One region of the Gordonia sp. L191 genome, then DNA from elsewhere that is predicted to be linked to it. Evidence: predicted binding sites of a transcription regulator. Region 1 holds the regulator's gene; the other holds the start of a gene.

The links. Region 1 encodes HspR, which represses chaperone genes until heat shock. Its sites were predicted from a motif close to ANNTGAGTNNNNNNNACTCANNT; they were not measured.
Region 2: the regulator HspR is predicted to act here: its motif matches at 1,044-1,066, upstream of clpB (ATP-dependent chaperone ClpB).

The regions. Positions count from the first base shown of each region.
Region 1 is NZ_CP125996.1:5,784,601-5,791,480, reverse strand. It holds gene QNM97_RS26165 (FAD-binding oxidoreductase) at 1-473, shown strand, start outside; gene QNM97_RS26160 (hypothetical protein) at 500-1,675, opposite strand; gene QNM97_RS26155 (heat shock protein transcriptional repressor HspR) at 1,838-2,194, opposite strand; gene dnaJ (molecular chaperone DnaJ) at 2,300-3,511, opposite strand; gene grpE (nucleotide exchange factor GrpE) at 3,623-4,258, opposite strand; gene dnaK (molecular chaperone DnaK) at 4,255-6,105, opposite strand; gene QNM97_RS26135 (hypothetical protein) at 6,514-6,684, shown strand; gene QNM97_RS26130 (CoA transferase) at 6,708-6,880, opposite strand, start outside.
Region 2 is NZ_CP125996.1:84,091-90,970, reverse strand. It holds gene clpB (ATP-dependent chaperone ClpB) at 1-1,020, opposite strand, end outside; gene QNM97_RS00440 (sodium/glutamate symporter) at 1,228-2,613, opposite strand; gene QNM97_RS00435 (GlxA family transcriptional regulator) at 2,701-3,678, opposite strand; gene QNM97_RS00430 (dienelactone hydrolase family protein) at 3,671-4,516, opposite strand; gene QNM97_RS00425 (mycothiol-dependent nitroreductase Rv2466c family protein) at 4,621-5,349, shown strand; gene QNM97_RS00420 (DUF1801 domain-containing protein) at 5,371-5,712, shown strand; gene QNM97_RS00415 (cation:proton antiporter) at 5,780-6,880, shown strand, end outside.

The DNA.
Region 1 (6,880 bases):
GGGACGTGTGGACGTTCGGTCAGTCGCACGGCACGCTGCACATCGACGGCGACCGTGAGGTGCTGATGGTGGCCGGCGGTACCGGTCTCGCGCCACTACGCGCCTTGCTCATCGAGATGTCGGCTCTGGCGACCTCACCGCCCACGCACGTCTACTACGGCGCGCGGTACCCCGGCGAGCTGTACGACCTGCCGGTGTTGCGGCAGATCGCGACGACCAATCCGTGGCTCACGATCACCGCGGTGTCGGAGGAGCAGACCGATCCGTGGTGGCTCGACGACCCGGTCCGGCCCGCCGAGCTCGGTATCGAACACCGCATCGGTCGGCTCGTCGACGTCGTCGGCGCTTCGGGTACCTGGGACGACCGTCAGACCCTGATCACCGGCTCACCGATGATGGTGGAGAACACCCGGCGCGGGCTGATCATCGCCGGGGTGCGGGCCAGCCTCATCCAGCACGACCCCATGTTCTAGGGCGTGTCTCGTCGCTGCTGCGGCAGCTATCCGCCCGCACCTGGGTTGCCCGGACCCAGTTGCGGGGCGGACACGGTCGTCGTCACCACCGAGGTGACGGTCTCCTGCTCGGTGACCGTGGCCGTCGCTGTCGCCGTTGCCGTCGAGGTGACGGTCTGGGTGGCCGTACTGGTGACCGGTGGCCGCGTGACGGTGCTGGTGACGGTTTGCTGGTCGACGACCGTCTGGGTGTCGGGTTGGCCGGTACGGGTGACGGTGACCTCGCTGGTCGGACCGGGCACCGTGACGGTCGAGGTGACCGCGGCGGGCGTGCCCGAGTCGTCCTTGCCGGTGAACAGCGCCACGAGCGCGACCACGCACAGCAACGCGGCGAGCCCGGCGGCCCCGCCGATGATCCACCAGCGCACACCCACCCCGCCCATCGCCGTGGCCGGCGCGGCGGCGGCAGTCCCGACGGTCGATGCCGCTGCGACCGGTCCGACGGCAGCCGCGGCGACCGGGATCGCGCGGGTGTCGGCGGCGATCACCTCGGTGACGCCCTGCGCCAGCGCGAACACCGGTGCGGCGGCCACGGTCACCGGTGTGCCGGTCGCCGTCTCGATGGCACGCACGGCGTCGGGCAGTTGTGCGCCGGAACCGACCGCGACCACGCGAGTCGCGCCCGCTCCGCGTGTCAGTGAGTTCAGATGCGCCACGAGGCTGCCGGCGCCCTGCGGGTCGGTCAGCGGCACCGACTGGGTCGCGGCGACGGCGGCGGAGGCGTGTACCGACGAGTGCTCGGCGTTGACGAGGGCGATCGAGGCACCGGAGGCCAGGGCCCCGGAGCGGTCGAGGACGACGGCGGCGACATCGCCGGTGGCGTCGCGGTGCGCAACCTGGGCCAGGGCGTACGGGAGGTCGACGAAGCTCACCGCCGACGCCCACTCGGGTGCGCCGGGTGCGTTCAGCGAGAACTCGAGGTGTGCCCGCACGTCGGGGCGAGCGCAGGTCAGCACGATGTGGTCGATCGTGAAGGGCGCGGAGTCGACGAGCTCACGCAGCGCATCGAGCGCCGCATTCGGTGATTCGTCGGCGAGCTCGACGTGATTGCTGGCGACGATCTCGCCGGTGGCGTCGCGGACGACGGTCGCGATCTCGTCGCCCACCACCGAGACCCCGAGCACTGCGGGTTCGGCGATGGAGATCTCGGGTGACTCGCTCACCGTTCACCTCCCTTGTCAGGTCACCGACCTCGGATGACACGCCGCCACAGACTAACGCGCGATCGGTGCGCGGCCCACAGGCCGCTTACCGATCGCTGTCGTCGGGGATCAGTGAATCGTTACTCGGTTGGTCACACTGCAGGGGGTCACACTGCAGGGAAGTCACTCTTCGGTGCGTCGGCGCCGGGGCTGCCAGACGACGAGCGCATTGGTCCGCGGGACGGGGACCAATTCACCGCCGCGGCGGGCGCGGTGTGCGTCGACCTCGCGTTGGAGTTCGTGCACCCGCTGTTGGAGCGCGTCGACCTGGTTGGTGAGCTCGATGATCCGTTTGATGCCTGCGAGGTTCACGCCCTCCTCCTGGGAGAGCCGCTGGATCTCGCGGAGCACCTCGACGTCGTGCGAGGAGTAGCGTCGTCCACCACCACTGGTGCGTTGCGGGGTCACCAGCCCGAGCCGGTCGTAGGTGCGCAAGGTCTGCGCGTGCATTCCGGCGAGCTCGGCGGCCACCGAGATCATGAAGGTGGCGGTAGCGCTCACCTCGCCCTCGAAACCCTCGAAACCGCCGGCCGGCCCGGTGCCCTCAGCGCCGGGCCGCCCACGATTCTTGCGTTCTGCCATGGCTCATCGCCCCCAACCCGCCCGAGGATCGAAACCGCTGGACTTCTCGGCCTCGGCGTAGGCACGCATGGCCTCCACCGCGGCGTCGTCGAGTTTGCGGGGCACCTCGACCTTGACGGTGACGAGCAGGTCTCCGGCACCGCCGGCGCGCTTGGGCACGCCGCGGCCACGGACCCGAAGGGTGCGGCCGTCGCTGGTGTTCGGCGGGATCTTCACCCCGACCGATCCGTCGAGCGTCGGCACCGAGACCGTCGAGCCGAGCACCAGTTCGGAGATGCTCACCGGCAGTTGGACGCGCAAGTCGTGACCGCTGCGGGTGAACACCTTGTCGGGGGTCACGTGGACCACGACGTACAGGTCACCCGACGGCGCGCCCCGGCGTCCGGCCTCGCCTTGTCCGGCCAGCCGGATGCGCTGGCCGTCCTCGACGCCGGACGGGATGCGGACGTTGATGGTGCGCGAGCGCACCTTGACGCCGCTGCCATCGCAGTCGGTGCAGGGGTCGTCGATGCGGGAGCCGGTGCCCTGGCAATCCTGGCACGGCTCGCTGAACCCGAACGCGCCCTGGTTGCGGCTGACGAAGCCGGATCCGTTGCAGTTCGGGCACACTCGCGGACTGGTGCCGGGCTTGGCACCGCTGCCGTGGCAGGTGGTGCACGGTGCCGGACTGGTCACCCGGAGTGGGACGGTCGTACCCAACGCCGCGTCCTTGAACGACAACGTGGTCTCGGTCTCGAGATCGTTGCCGCGCCGTGGCCGGGTCGCGGTCGAGGTGCGGGTGCCGCCCGAACCGCCGCGGTTGAACAAGCCCTCGAAGAGGTCGCCGAATCCGCCGGCTCCCTCGCCGGCACCGCCACCACCGAACAGGTCGCCGATGTTGAAATCGGCACCGGTCTCGGTCGAGTAGCGGGTGCCGCCGCCGGCGCCGGGGAAGCCACCGGGAAAACCATTGCCGCCGCCACGGAATCGTCCGCCGGCGAACATCGCTCGCGTCTCGTCGTACTCTTTGCGCTTGTCCGGGTCGGCGAGCACGCTGTGGGCTTCGGACACCCGCTTGAAGCGTTCTTCGGCTTGCGTGTCACCCGGATTGGCGTCCGGATGCAGCTCACGGGCGAGCTTGCGGTAAGCCTTCTTGATCTCTTCAGACGAAGCATCAGAAGCAACGCCCAGGTCCTTGTAGAAGTCACGCTCGAGCCATTCTCGTTGCGGAGCCACCAGACGTCACCTCCTTCTCAATGAACATGTCTGGATGAAGTATGTTCCGATATCCGGCGATGCGCGACGCCGCGTGGGCGTCCGCGCATCGCCGGATGGTTGTGCAGGTGATTATTGTGCACCGGTCGGAGCGTCCTGCGGGCCGCTCTCCTGCGCTGCCGGCGCCGGGTCGGTGACGGTGACCATCGCGGTGCGGATCACCTTCTCGCCCAGGCGGTAACCGCTGCGATAGACCGCGCCGAGGACCGGCTCGGAACCACTGCCGTCGTTCTGGACGGCCTCGTGCAGTTCCGGGTCGAACACGTCGCCGGGTTCACCGAACTTGACGACACCCTCGCCGGTCAGCGTGGCGGCCAGCTTGTCGGCGACCGCACGCAGCGGACCGGACTCGAGGTCGCCGTGCTCGCGGGCACGGTCGAGGTCGTCGAGGACCGGCAGCAGCTTCTCGATGAGAACCTGCTTGCCGTAGGCCACCCGGCCCTGCTTCTCCTCCTCGGTACGCCGCTTGTAGTTGGCGAACTGTGCGCGTTCGCGCTGCAGTGCCGCCGTGAGGTCGGCGACCTCGTCGGAGTGCGGGGTGCTCGGCTCGGGATCGGGGATCGCCGCGGCGGGCTCGGCCTCTGCCGGACCCGGCCCGGCGGCCGAATCCTCGCGCACCTCACCCGTTTCCGGGTCGATGCGACGACGATCGGTCACCGTCACCGGCTCCTCGGAACCAGCTCCGCTCCCGGCGCCCGGAGCGGTCACTTCTTCTCCTCGGGCTCGTCGACGACCTCGGCGTCGACGACGTCGTTGTCGCCGGCGGTCGCGCTGCCACCGTCGGCGGCGTCAGCGGCCTGGCCCTCGGCGGCCGATGCCGCGTAGATGGCCTGACCCATCTCCTGCGACTCGGTCGAGAGCTTCTCGATCGCGCTCTTGATGGAGGCGATGTCGTTGCCCTTGAGCGCCTCGTTGGCCTCGGCGATCGACGCGTTGACCTTGTCCTTGACGTCGGCGGGCACCTTGTCCTCGTTGTCCTTGAGGAACTTCTCGGTGTGGTTCACCAACGACTCGGCCTGGTTGCGCGTCTCGGCCTCTTCACGACGCTTGCGATCCTCGTCGGCGTGGGCCTCGGCGTCCTTGATCATCCGGTCGATCTCGTCCTTGCTCAGGCCCGAGCCCTCCTGGATGCGGATGGAGTTCTCCTTGCCGGTGCCCTTGTCCTTCGCGGTGACGTGCACGATGCCGTTGGCGTCGATGTCGAAGGTCACCTCGATCTGCGGAACACCTTGCGGCGCAGGAGCGATGCCACCGAGCTCGAAGGAGCCGAGCAGCTTGTTGTGCGAGGCGATCTCACGCTCACCCTGATACACCTGGATCTGCACCGACGGCTGGTTGTCCTCGGCGGTGGTGTAGGTCTCCGACCGCTTGGTCGGGATGGTGGTGTTGCGCTCGATCAGCTTGTGCATCACGCCGCCCTTGGTCTCGATGCCCAGGCTCAGCGGGGTCACGTCGAGCAGCAGCACGTCCTTGACCTCGCCGCGCAGCACACCGGCCTGCAGGGCAGCACCGACCGCGACAACCTCATCGGGGTTCACGCCCTTGTTGGGCTCACGGCCGCCGGTCAGTTCCTTCACCAGATCGGTGACTGCGGGCATACGGGTCGAACCACCAACGAGCACAACGTGATCGATGTCGCCGACGGAGATGCCGGCGTCGGAGATGACCGCCTGGAACGGAGCGCGGGTGCGCTCGAGCAGGTCCGAGGTGATCTTCTGGAACTCGCTGCGCGAGAGCTGCTCGTCGAGGAACAAGGGGTTCTTGTCGGCGTCGACGGTGATGTAGGGCAGGTTGATCGAGGTCGACTGCGACGCCGACAGTTCGATCTTGGCCTTCTCGGCAGCCTCACGCAGACGCTGCATGGCCATCTTGTCCTTGGTCAGGTCGATACCCGAGGAACTCTTGAACTTCTCGACGAGCCAATCGACGATGCGCTGATCCCAGTCGTCACCGCCGAGATTGTTGTCGCCGGAGGTCGCGCGGACCTCGACCACTCCGTCGCCGATCTCGAGCAGCGAGACATCGAAGGTGCCGCCACCGAGGTCGAAGACCAGGATGGTTTGTTCCTTCTCGCCCTTGTCCAGGCCGTAGGCCAGGGCCGCGGCGGTCGGCTCGTTGACGATGCGCAGCACGTTGAGGCCGGCGATCTGGCCGGCTTCCTTGGTGGCCTGCCGCTGGGAGTCGTTGAAGTAGGCGGGCACGGTGATGACCGCGTCGGAGACGTCCTCACCGAGGTAGGCCTCCGCATCGCGCTTGAGCTTCATCAGCGTGCGGGCGCTGATCTCCTGCGGGGTGTACTTCTTGTCGTCGATCGCGACGTTCCAGTCGGTCTCGCCCATGTGGCGCTTGACCGAGCGGATGGTGCGGTCGACGTTGGTGACCGCCTGGTTCTTGGCGGGCTGCCCGACGAGCACCTCGCCGTTGCGCGCGAATGCGACAACGGACGGAGTGGTGCGGGAGCCTTCGGCGTTGGCGATGACGGTCGGTTCGCCGCCTTCGAGTACCGACACCACGGAGTTGGTGGTGCCGAGGTCGATTCCGACAGCACGAGACATCTTTGCTATTCCTCCTGGTTTCTGGGTGTGCACCCAAGTCCTGCTCCCCCGTGGCAGGCTTGACGCCCACCACGAGAGTGTGGTTGTGGCAAACCTGCGCTCCGGGGGCAGACTTCAGTGCCTCCGACTCATGTCCTACCGGGTTGAGCCGGTCCAGGTCAACTCAAGTTGAGCCAGCATCGCTCAGGTTTCTCGATCGGTCCAACGGGTGGGGTGCCACAGATGTTCCCGATTCGACGAAAAAAGTTGAGCGGAGTTCGCTCAGGTTTGGCGCACGTGACCCCAGGTCACACGTTTCGGTCGTGAGATCCGCTCACGACCAGGCGCGATTGGGCCGATAATCCCCTCGGGGGTCGCGCTGCGTGGGTCCACCAAAAAGGTGGCCGCCGAGTTCGAGGAGTAGAGATCATGAATCGTCGTGTCCTGTCCTTCGTGGCCCTGGCCATCACGATGCTCTACGGCGTCGGCTTCGCGGTCATCGACACGAACACGCCATATGCCGTCGTCGGTGGCGTGGTGGTGGCGCTGAGTTGGGTCGCGGTCGGGATGCTCGGGCGTGAGGAGGACGACGCCGAGTGAGCCGGGCGGGCCCCTCACGCCGGTCACCACCGCAAGGGCGCAGTCCCCAGGAGTGTCGGCGCGCGGTGTGTCGGGGTCGACAGACCCTCGAACACCATCGGCACCGAAGGTTCGACGAGGCGCCCGAGCGGACCGTCACAGCCGTCGGCGGACGCGACCGGCGGCCCGATCCGTTGCCCCGGGAGGGCGTCGACGA
Region 2 (6,880 bases), 170 kb from region 1:
CCCGACGTAGACCTGCTGGAAGCGGCGCTCGAGTGCGGCGTCCTTCTCGATGTACTTGCGGTACTCCTCGAGCGTGGTCGCACCGACCAGTCGCAGCTCGCCACGGGCCAGCATCGGCTTGATCATGTTGCCCGCGTCCATCGCGGATTCGCCGGTGGCACCGGCACCGACGATGGTGTGCAGCTCATCGATGAAGGTGATGACCTGACCGGCCGAACCCTTGATCTCGTCGAGCACGGCCTTGAGCCGCTCCTCGAACTCGCCGCGATACTTCGCGCCGGCGACCATCGAACCGAGGTCCAGCGAAATGACGGTCTTGTTGCGCAACGACTCCGGCACATCGCCCTCGACGATGCGCTGGGCGAGCCCCTCGACGATGGCGGTCTTGCCGACGCCGGGCTCACCGATGAGGACCGGGTTGTTCTTGGTCCGGCGGGAGAGCACCTGCACGACGCGACGGATCTCGGTGTCGCGGCCGATGACCGGGTCGAGTTTGCCCTCGCGGGCGGCCTTGGTCAGGTCGGTCGAGTACTTCTCCAGCGCCTGGTAGGTCGACTCCGGATCCTCGGAGGTCACGCGGGCGTTGCCGCGCACGGCGACGAAGGCCTCACGCAATGCCTGCGGTGTGGCACCGGCGTTGTGCAGCAGTTTGGCGACCTCGGAGTCGCCGGTCGCGAGGCCGACGACGAGGTGTTCGGTCGAGACGTATTCGTCGTTCAATTCGGTCGCGAGCTGCTGGGCGGCACTGACCGCGGCGATCGACTCGCGCGACAGTTGCGGCTGAGCGCTGGCGCTGGCCACCGTCGGCGCGCGATCGACCATGCCCTGGGCCTGCGTACGAACAGTCGACGGATCGACCCCCACCGCCTTGAGCAGCGGCGAGGCAATGCCGTCGGACTGGTCGAGCAGAGCGACCAGGATATGGGCGGGACGCACGTCGGGGTTACCAGCGGCGGCCGCCGCCTGCACCGCAGCGCTCAACGCCTGCTGTGTCTTGGTGGTCGGGGTGAAGCTGTCCACTTCGGGTGCACCTTTCTCTACGTTCTTAAGTCGGTACGGCTCAAGTATGGCCGTTCGACTCCTACAACGCGAGCAAGGTTGAGCGCATTCCGCTCAACTTATGCAATTTGGTGATCTGGGTCACATTCGCGGTTTTTGAGTGCCGACTTCACCGCTGCGTGTCCTGCAGGACACAAGTTCGCCGGGTCGACACACATTCGCGGCGATTCAGCCACCGCCCCCGGACTTACGCCTACGCATCCCCCACACCCTGATCACCGCGATGGCGACGACGCTGACCGCGGTGAACCACGGCAACCCGATCGCCACGATCAGCGGCACCGACAGCGCGGTGATCAAGCCGCCGCCGAGAAACGGCTCGTACGGCAGCTGTTTGTAGCCATAGGCATTCGCGGTCGAGGTCTCGCGTCGGGGATCGACCATGTCGGCGAGGACGAAGCCGGTCGCGACATTGCCCTGCGACTGCCCGAAGTCGGCGATGGCGTGCTCGAACCAATCCTCGCCGTGGAATCGACGCCCCAGCCAGATCAGGCAGACCACACTCCACCCAACACCGACGACGGTGAACACGACGATCGCCGGGACGTTGGAGCCGATGGTCGCCAGCGACATCGTGCCGATCGCACACACCAGCAAGACGTCGAGCGCGATCGACGAGATCCCTTCGACCGCACGCTTGTCGACCCGATGGGCCTGCCCGGTTCTCGTCACCACCCATTGCACGATGAACCCACCGATGACCGCCACCGGGAACAACGGCATCTTGTCGAGAATGTCGGAGCCGAGTGCGGAGACGATGGCGCGCGCTCCCCACAGGATTCCGACCGACACCAGGATCGTTACCCCGATCAGGGCGAAGGCGAGGGTGGTGGGGTGCAGACCGGTGTCGTTGGCGGGCTTGGCATCCGCCGGGACCACGTGGATGTCGTCGACGTCGTAGTTCTCGTCGGACCGGAGGGGCTCGCTGCGGCGCAGCGGTATTCGCGGATGACGAACCGCCCAGCGCACCAGCATCGATCCGACGACCACACCGGTCACCATGCTGATCGTCGCCAGGCCGAGCCCGATGTCGACGAGTTCGGGAGCGCCTTCATCGTCGAAGACCTGACCCATGCCCGCGATGGTGCCGTGACCGCCGGCAAACGACATCTCCAGCAGCGAACCAGCTTCGGCGGGTAGTCCGAAGATGGGAGTGAGGACCAGGAGCACCGCGAGACCGCCGAGAGCGAACTGTCCGAACGACAGGAACGCACCGAACAACGCGTGCGGTGCCGCGGCGTCCCACAGGGCCCGCGGGCTGGGCAGCGTCTTGCCGAGCATGATGGCCGCGAAGACCACGTTGATCATCAGTCCGGGGATCACCCGCCAGACCTCGATGACGTCCGAGGGGAACAACCCGTGGCTGTCGGTGAGCCGGCCGAGCACCTGAGGCCCGAGGATCAACACCAGAAATCCCGACACCACGCTCGCCGGGATGAACAAGGTGTGCAGGAATCCGACCTTCATGCGCACGATCCACCCGACGACGAGCACCGCGCCAAGGATGGCCAGCGACAGTCCGACGGTCTGGGCGTCACTGAGTTGTGCGAGCACTACCGCGCCCCCGATTCGGCTGCATGCATCGCCCCATCGTAGGCACCGACGTCGGTGGCGGACGTGTCGACACCGCTCTACGGATCTCTACGCCCGTCCGAACTTCTCCCGATACTCCCGCGGCCTCATGCCGGCGTATCGTGCGAACAGGTCCGAGAACGCGCCGCCATCCTGGTAGCCGACGGCACGGTGGATCTCGCCGAGGGTGCGGTCCGTGGTCGCCAGAAGGTGCTGCGCACGCCGGGTGCGGGCCCGCTGAAGGTGAGTCAGCGGCGACTCGCCGGTCTCGCGCTTGTAGTTCCGGAGCAGCGTTCTGGTACTCACCGAAAGTTGCGCCGCAAGGTCTTTGAGGCTGTAGGGCTCGGTGAGGTGACGCTCGAGGTGGCGTTGAACCTGCGCGGCGAACGACGCCCCGGCGGGCGGCAACAGCGCGGTGTCGACGTAGGGCGTCTGGCTGCTGCGGGCGTCATCGAGCAGCGCGATCCGCGCGGTGCGCCGCGCCACGTCGACGCCGTGGCGACTCTGAATGAGATCGATGACGAAGTCGTACATGGCACTGAACGCAGCGGTCGTGGTGACCCCGCCGTCGGTGACGACAAGTCTTTCCGCATCGACGACCGAGCGCGGAAAGGCTTGTTGCAGAGCATCCGCGAACAACCACGCCGTGGTGACCGTGCGGCCATCGAGTACGCCGGCCGCCCCGAGGAGGAATGCGCCGACACAGACCGAGACAACGGGTCGGCCATCGCGGACGTACCGGCCGATCATCTCGATCTCCGGCGCCAGATCGGCGAGTCTGCCCGAAACATTCTCCCCGGGAACGAATTCGAATCCGGGGATCACCACCACGTCGAGGTCGTCGCGGGCTGGGGACACATGCAGCGGAACGTCACCGGAGGCAACCACGCGCCTGCGTGGCGAGACGATCGAGGTCACCAGCGACGGCTCATGATGGTGTGCCCGGGCGACGTGGCCACCCATGGTGAGCACGTCGGTGATACCGAAGATCTCCGAGGCAAAACATCCCGGGTAGGCGAGGATGCCGACACGCGTCACGTCAACCATGTTCCCCCTCAACGGTTTCGGAGACTCCGACCAGGGCCGCGGTCAGGTGTGCCACGATCTCGTCTCGCGCCCGGATCGTCGGATGACCGGCCTCGTCGACGAGGTGGGCGGTCACCACGCTGTGCGGCGTGCCGACGACGTCGGCGAAGAACGGCGGCGGACTCGGATTCGCCGACGACCCCGGCAGCACGCGCCCATCGAAGCGGTCGCCGAGCAGCTCGGTATAGGCGGCGAATCGTGCTGCGGTACACCACCGATCGGTGTCGAACCGATACCCGATCACCCGCAGGTCGTCGGCGTCGAGCCGGCGACGCAGGGCGTGGCCGTCGGCCTCGGACAATTCGAGACCACCCGGGTCGTCGAGCGGCAGTGACGGGTGATTGACGACGGCAGCGACGACCGACTCGTCGAGCATCATCGTGAGGGCGAAGTTGCCGGTGAAACACAGCCCGACAGCGCCTATACCCGGCCCACCGCATTCGGCATGTGCCACCCGCGCGAGCGCGCGCAGCGTCGTCGCGATCGGACTCGTACCGCCACCGGCGAAGGCACGGAACTCCCGGCTCACGCACGCCCGCTTCATGATCGCCGTGCCCGTCTCGGTCCGCGGGTACGCTCCGTCCACCCCGAACAACGACGGCAGGAAGACGGTCAGTCCGGCGTCGCGTATCCACCGACCGAACCGCAGCACGTCGGGGCTGATGCCCGGCATCTCCGGCATCAACACCACCGCAGGGCCCCTGCCCGAGGTCCACACCGTCAGTTCGTCGCCGTCGAGATCGAGGCGGCGAGCAGTGAAATCGGTCATCGGATCATCGGTCGCGGAGGTCGGGGTCATGTCCTCAATGCTCGGTCATCACCAGGTCACGACGACAGTGGCGAGATCGCCACATTTTGGGGTGATCCCGCCACGATACATGCAGGCCATGGACAATGGAGCACATGTCCGACGCCGACCTCCACTTCTATTTCGACCCCGTGTGCCCGTTCGCCTGGATGACCGGTAACTGGGTGCGACAAGTGCAAGCGCAACGGAGCTATTCGGTGGACTGGCGGTTCATCTCTCTACGCCAACTCAACGCGCACATCGACTATGCGGCCCACTTCCCGCCGGAGTACGAGGCCGGGCACACCGCCGGTCTGCGCCTGCTCCGCGTGTGCGCGAGCGTCCGACGTGAACACGGGCGCGAGCTGATGAATCCGCTGTATCAAGCCTTCGGTAGACGAATCTTCGACGAGCACACCGGCACCTACCTCATCGAGGGCCGCGATGTACGGGGCACCGAGGACTTCCTGCGGCCCGTCCTGACCGAACTCGGGCTTCCCGCACACTATGTCGCGGCCCTCGACGACACCTCACTCGATGCCGAGATCCAGGCCGAGACCGACGAGGCCCTCGCATTGACCGGACGCGACGTCGGCACGCCGATCATCCATGTCGAACCGCCCACGGGTGTCGCCTTTTTCGGTCCGGTCATCAGCCGCCTGCCCGACGACGCCGACGCCCTCGAGTTGTGGGATCACGTGGTCGGCCTCGCTCGATTCCCGGGCTTCGCCGAGCTCAAGCGCAGCCTCCGAGAAAAGCCACAGCTCAAGAGTTTCGGTGTCGACGTCGACGCCGTCGGCGAACAAGAGGACTGGCACGGCGGGTCTCGGCGGACCAAGCATTGACGGGCTGGTTACTGTTTCCTCATGACGACCGACTGGCGAGCAGCCCGCGCCGACGAGGTGCGCACCCTGATCCTGCAGGCCGACCCCGACATCGGCGAAGAGATCAAGTGGCGCAAGCCCTCCAATCCCGATGGCGTACCGACATTCTCGCTCGACGGACTGGTCTGCACCCTGGAGACCTACAAGGACAAGATCAAGGTCACCTTTGCGCAGGGGGCTTCGCTGCCCGACCCGGGACAGGTCTTCAACGCAAGCCTGACCGCCGGCACCCGCCGGGCCGTCGACATCAAGGAGAACGATCAACTCGACGCCGACGCGTTCGTCGAACTGATCCGCGCGGCGGTGGCCCACAACCGGAAGTAGATCGTCCCCACCCGTGTTCCTCCGACCTTCCTACACAGGGTAGCCTTAGCTAATTCTGAGGGAAGGCATGGTCGTGATCGAGGCCGCAGCACCCCCGGTGCCGTTTATCGACTCCGGCGCATTGATGACGATGCTGCTCGCCCTCGCCGTGCTGCTGGGCTCGGCGATCGCGCTGGGTTGGCTCGCCCGGCGCATCGGCTTGCCCGCGGTGGTCGGCGAGATCCTCGCCGGCGTCATCCTGGGCCCGTCGATCCTCGGACAGGCATGGCCGTGGCTGCAGCACACTCTCTTTCCCACCGATGCTGCCCGCCTGAACCTGATCGACGCCATCGGTCAACTCGGCGTCATCCTGCTCGTCGGTTTGGCCGGCGCCGAACTCGACCTCGCGTTCGTGCGGCGCCGCACCAGCGTGGTGACCTCTGTGGGGGTGTTCGCGTTCGTCGTTCCACTCGGCGCGGGCATCGGGGCCGGATTCCTCATCCCCGCGAGTATGCGCACCGACGACGTCTCCCCGACGGTGCTGGCGTTGCTGCTCGGGACGGCGTTGTCGGTCAGCGCCATCCCGGGGATCGCGAAGATTCTCACCGAGATGGGGCTGTTGCACCGCAACATCGGCCAGTTGATCCTGGTCGTCGGCAGCACCAACGACGCCCTCGCCTGGGTCCTGCTGTCGGTGACGTCATCGATGGCGACCGTCGGGCTGCGCAGCGGCAACGTCGCGGCAGCACTCATCGCGACCGTCGGCGCGATCGGGGTTGCGGTATTCGTCCTCAAACCCCTCATCCGGCCGCTGCTGGACAAACTTGAGAACACCGAGGCGGCAACGGGATATCTCGTCCCGATCTGCGCCACCCTCGTCGTCGCATGCGCCGCCGTCACCCAGGCATTGAACCTCGAGGCGATCCTGGGCGCCTTCCTCGCCGGCGTGGTGATCGGTCCGCGCCGACCCGCCCTCATCGAGCCGCTGCGCCTGGTCACGATGACGGTGCTCGCACCGATCTTCCTCGCGACCGCCGGTCTGCGGGTGGACCTGCGCCTACTGGGCGACCCGACGGTCGCTCTCACCGCGGCGGCACTCCTGATACTCGCCGTCACGTCCAAGTTCGCCGGCGCCTACATCGGCGCCCGCCTGGTGCGGCAAACCCGTTGGGAATCTGTGGCATTGGGA